One region of the Faecalibacterium sp. AF28-13AC genome, then DNA from elsewhere that is predicted to be linked to it. Evidence: riboswitches for the same ligand, from Rfam matches in the RefSeq annotation. Region 1 holds a riboswitch; the other holds the start of a gene.
What was found. A riboswitch is a leader RNA that binds a small molecule or an ion and turns the genes downstream of it on or off. The one in region 1 is predicted to bind FMN.
Positions count from the first base shown of each region.

Region 1 (2,459 bases):
TTTCGTTGGCGTTACGGAAAAACAATGTGGTCAATTTGACCACATTGTTTTCTGGTAACTGAGGAATCAACGTTTAGCCGTTCTCCCTGCATGGATTTCCTGCCCCCTTCCGGCGGCGTTTTCCGGCTCGCTCTTGCGAGGTCATCACCGGGTATCCCATGCAGACGGTCATGCGGTTTTCAAGGTGCAACGGGCAAAACAGCAATAAAAAAGCCGTCACAAAACAGACCAGCCCTGCCTTCGCTTTTTCTGGAAGGTCATGCTAGTCAGTTATGTAACGGCTGCAAGCCAAGATGTTCAGCCCCGCAGGGGCTGAACGAATATGTAAAAACATGTTATATTCAATTTTTGGGATAGACTACCACAAAAATCGAGCCGTGTCAACAAAAAACTTTGAGGCTACGCCACTTTCGGCAGGGTGCAAGAAAAAACGAGGAAAACTTTGGCAAAAAGAGAGAGGGCTGGACGGTGCCAGCCCTCTTGACAAGGCAACAACAGCCCAAAAGTTTCATTCCCACCCTCAAACCATCTTCATCCCGGTTTCGTCCCGGTTTGCAGAATGCCCTTGCAATCCGAAAGAAGCCGTGCTATAATGCCGCTGTAATTAAATCATAAATCTTCAGGGCAGGGTGCAATTCCCTACCGGTGGTACAGCCCACGAGCCGTAAGGCATGATTCGGTGAAACTCCGAAGCCGACAGTACAGTCTGGATGAAAGAAGATATCAAGTGCAGAACCCGTACGGTCCTGCGCTTGTGGAGGCTGCTCTGGGATGCGTTTGCATTCTGGAGCTTTCTTTTTTGCACAAGGATCCCTTGTGTTTTTTCGGCTTGCCCTGAACGTTTTTGTTCAGGGCTTTTTCTTTTGGAGGCAACACGATGAACGACAAAGACTATATGCGTCTGGCTTTGCAGCTTGCAAAAAAGGGCTGCGGGTGGACATCGCCCAACCCGATGGTGGGTGCCGTGGTCGTAAAAGAGGGCAGGATCATCGGACAGGGCTGGCACCAGAAATACGGTCAGGCTCATGCGGAGCGCAATGCGCTGGCATCCTGCACCGAAGATCCGCAGGGAGCGACCCTGTATGTGACATTGGAGCCGTGCTGCCATTACGGAAAGCAGCCGCCCTGCGTGGATGCGATTCTGGACGCGGGCATTCACCGGGTGGTCGTGGGTTCCGCTGACCCGAATCCGCTGGTAGCCGGAAAAGGAATTGCAATCCTGCGCGCACACGGCATAGATGTGACCGAAAATGTTCTGCAAGAAGAATGCGATGCGCTGAACAAGGTATTCTTCCACTATATCACCACAAAACGCCCCTTCGTTTCCATGAAATACGCCATGACGATGGACGGAAAAATCGCCACATACACAGGCGCTTCCAAATGGATCACCGGGGAAATTGCCCGGAATCATGTTCAACGGCAGCGGCACCGATTCCGCGGCATTATGGTGGGAGTCGGAACCATTCTGGCAGATGACCCGCTGCTGACCTGTCGGATAGAGGGTGGCCGTGATCCTGTCCGGATCATCTGCGATACACATTTGCGGACACCGCTGCAATCACAGGTGGTCATGACCGCCAAACAGGTCCCCACCATTCTTGCGACCTGCTGCGGCGACCCAGAGAAGCAGGCGGCATATCAACAGGCCGGGTGCCGGATTCTTTTTCTGGAAGAGCAATGCGGTCATGTGAATCTTCTGCAACTGATGGAACAGCTGGGGCAGGAGCAGATCGACAGCATTCTGCTGGAAGGCGGCGGAACCTTGAACTGGTCTGCACTGGAAAGTGGCATCGTGCAGCAGGTACAGGCTTACATTGCCCCGAAGCTGTTCGGAGGAAGGGATGCCAGAACACCCATCGAGGGTGCGGGTATCCCGCTTCCGGATGCTGCATTCCGCCTGAAGAACAGCCGATTGGAACAGCTTGGCGAAGATTTCCTGATCGAAAGTGAGGTGGAGTACCCGTGTTTACCGGAATTGTGGAAGAAGTCGGAACAATAAAATCCATCAATCGGGGACAGCATTCCGCCGTACTGACGGTTCGTGCAAAAACGGTTCTGGAAGGAACCAGGATCGGCGACAGCATCGCCGTCAACGGCATCTGTCTGACCGTCAGGCAGCTCTTCCCGGATAGCTTTGCTGCGGATGTCATGCACGAGACATTGAACCGCTCTGCACTTGCACAGCTCACCGTTGGAAGTGCGGTCAATCTGGAACGTGCCATGCCGGCCAACGGACGTTTTGGCGGACACATCGTAGCAGGCCATGTGGATGGCGTCGGACGCATTGCCAACATCCGAAAGGACGATACCGCTGTCTGGTACACCATTCATGCGGATCCCGCGATCCTTCGCTATGTCGTCGAAAAGGGTTCCATCACGGTGGATGGCATAAGCCTGACCGTGGCTGCAGTGGAACCCACGGGCTTTGCCGTGTCCACGATACCGCACACTGTCCG
Region 1 is NZ_QUFG01000012.1:45,727-48,185, forward strand. It holds FMN riboswitch at 612-726, shown strand; gene ribD (bifunctional diaminohydroxyphosphoribosylaminopyrimidine deaminase/5-amino-6-(5-phosphoribosylamino)uracil reductase RibD) at 878-2,002, shown strand; gene DWY95_RS14410 (riboflavin synthase) at 1,966-2,459, shown strand, end outside.

Region 2 (2,459 bases), on a different contig from region 1:
CGGTGATCCAGTCGCCCACCGAGAAGGGCTTGTCGAGCAGGATGACCAGACCGCCGAACAGGTTGCTGGCGCTCTCCTGTGCGGCCAGCGAAATGGTCAGACCGACAAGACCGGCACCGGCGACGATGCTGCCGATGGGAAAGCCGATGACCTGCGCGATGGTGGCAACGCCGAGCACGACCACCAGCACCTTGTAGGTCGTGTTCAGCAGGGCGAGCAGGGTCTTGTTGGAGCGGATCTCCAGGCTGCAGGAGGCTAGCAGCAGGTCAGCCACATCCGAGGCCTGATACAGACCCTCGCAGAACAGAAAGCTCATCACGACCTTGTAGGCCACGAGCAGGAATCTGGGCAGGCCGGTGATGGCCCACGGCAGGCTGGTCAGCGCAAGGTAGAGGCCGGTGAAGACGGCCATCCGTTCCAGCGGGCGCTCCAGACTGCGCAGCAGGATGGGGGTGGCGGCAAAATGCCAGCTGCGGGCCTGCAGGATGGGGAAGAGCTTCCTGCGCAGCAGCAGGGAGACCAGCGCCCCGGCGGCAAAGAGCAGCAGCGCACAGACACAGCGCGCCGCCAGGGCAAGCCAGCCTTCCAGATAGAGGGAACCAATCTCGAACGCGAGATCGCGGATGGAAAAGATCATGGCAAAAACTCCTCGGAAATAAAATATTACGCCCCAGTATACCATAAAGCGCGCGGAAAGGGCAACCGAAATTGGGGGTTGACAAGTGCAGCCCGGCGCGTTATACTCTGCCCAGAAAGTTCGTTTCAGGGCGGGGTGCGATTCCCCACTGGCGGTACAGCCCGCGACCACTCCCAAAGAGTGCTGACCCGGTGTGACTCCGGGGCCAACGGTATAGTCCGGATGCAAGAAACGGCAGACAAATCGAATTGTTTGCGCGCCCTGTTGCAGTGTTTGCTGCGGCAGGGCGCGTTTTTGGTTGTCTTCCCGGTTCCGGTACGGCGCGAAAAGGGCTTTCCAGTTCAATTGAGCGGGGCCATGCGCCCCACGGGAGGAAATTACCATGAAAAAAAACACGACCCACAACTTGACCGTAGCCGCCATGCTCAGCGCGGTGGCCTTCATCCTGATGTTCATCGAGTTCCCCATCCCGATGCTCATCCCGTCCTTCGTCAAGATGGACTTCTCCGATCTGCCTGCCCTGCTGGGTGCGTTTGCGCTGGGCCCGGTGTACGGCGCCGTCATCAGCTTCATGAAGAACCTGCTCCACATCGTCATCAAGGGCACCAGCACCGCGTGTGTCGGCGAGCTGTGCAACTTCATGCTTGGCGCGGTCTTCTCGGTCACGGCGGGCTGCATTTACAAGCACCGCAAGAGCCGCAAAACGGCCATCCTCGGTGCGCTGATCGGTGCAGCGGCCATGGCGGTGTTCAGTGTGCCGTCCAACTACTTCATCACCTATCCGGCCTATGTGCAGTTCTACCACATGCCGCTGGAAGCCATCCTCGGCATGTACCAGGCCATCCTGCCCTCGGCAGACAGCCTCATCAAGTGCCTCGTCATCTTCAACATGCCCTTCACGCTGGTCAAGGGCCTGCTGGATGCAGTGCTCTGCATGGTGATCTATAAGCCGCTGTCGCCCATCCTGCACGGCAGAAAGTAAAAAAAGGAAAAGACCCTCTCCGGCATTGCTTCGCAATGCCGGAGAGGGTCTTTTTTAAGCTAAGGCTCCTTTTTCCAGCCACTTGCCGCGGGCAAGGCGGAAGAGGAAGAGCAGGCCGCGGATGCAGAGCTCACAGCACATGGAACCCCACACGCCCGCCAGCCCGAACCGGGGCGCAAAGAAGGATGCCAGCGTCAGCCGGATGCCCCACATGCTGACGAGGTTCAGCACAAAGCAGGCAGTGCTGTCGCCCGCGCCCTGCATGGCACCGCTGGCCACAATGCTGGCCCCGAACATCGGTTCGGCAAAGGCTTCGATGCGCAGCACCCGCGCACCCAGCGCGATGACGGCGGCGTCGGCGGTGAAGATGCCCATCAGCGCCGGGGCAAACACCCACAGCCCCATGCCGGACAGCGCCATGATGCCGATGCCGATGCCGGTGCAGAGCCAGGCGAACCGCTTGGCCATGTCCTTCCGGTTGGCACCCACAGCCTGCCCGATGAGGGCGATGGCGGCGTCCTGGATGCCGTAACCGGCCATGTAGCACAGTCCCTCGGCACTGACGCCGAGGCTGTTGGCGGCGATGGCCACCGTGCCCAGCCCCGACACGATGCGCACCAGCACCACCTGCGCCGAGGAGAGGGCTGCGCGCTCTGCGGCCAGCGGGGCACCCACCCGCCAGAGGTTGAGCAGACAGGCGCGGGTGATCTTCCAGGAGCCGGGCTTCCGGATGCAGAGGGGGCCGTCCCGCAGCAGCAGGATGGTCAGCGCCAGCAGCCCGCCGATCACGTTGGAAAGAGCGGTGCCCAGCGCCGCACCCGGAACGCCCAGCCCGGCACC
Region 2 is NZ_QUFG01000003.1:146,154-148,612, reverse strand. It holds gene DWY95_RS05185 (mechanosensitive ion channel family protein) at 1-637, opposite strand, end outside; FMN riboswitch at 755-875, shown strand; gene DWY95_RS05180 (ECF transporter S component) at 1,020-1,619, shown strand; gene DWY95_RS05175 (MATE family efflux transporter) at 1,674-2,459, opposite strand, start outside.
Region 2: another riboswitch for FMN. It lies ahead of DWY95_RS05180 (ECF transporter S component); the one in region 1 lies ahead of ribD (bifunctional diaminohydroxyphosphoribosylaminopyrimidine deaminase/5-amino-6-(5-phosphoribosylamino)uracil reductase RibD).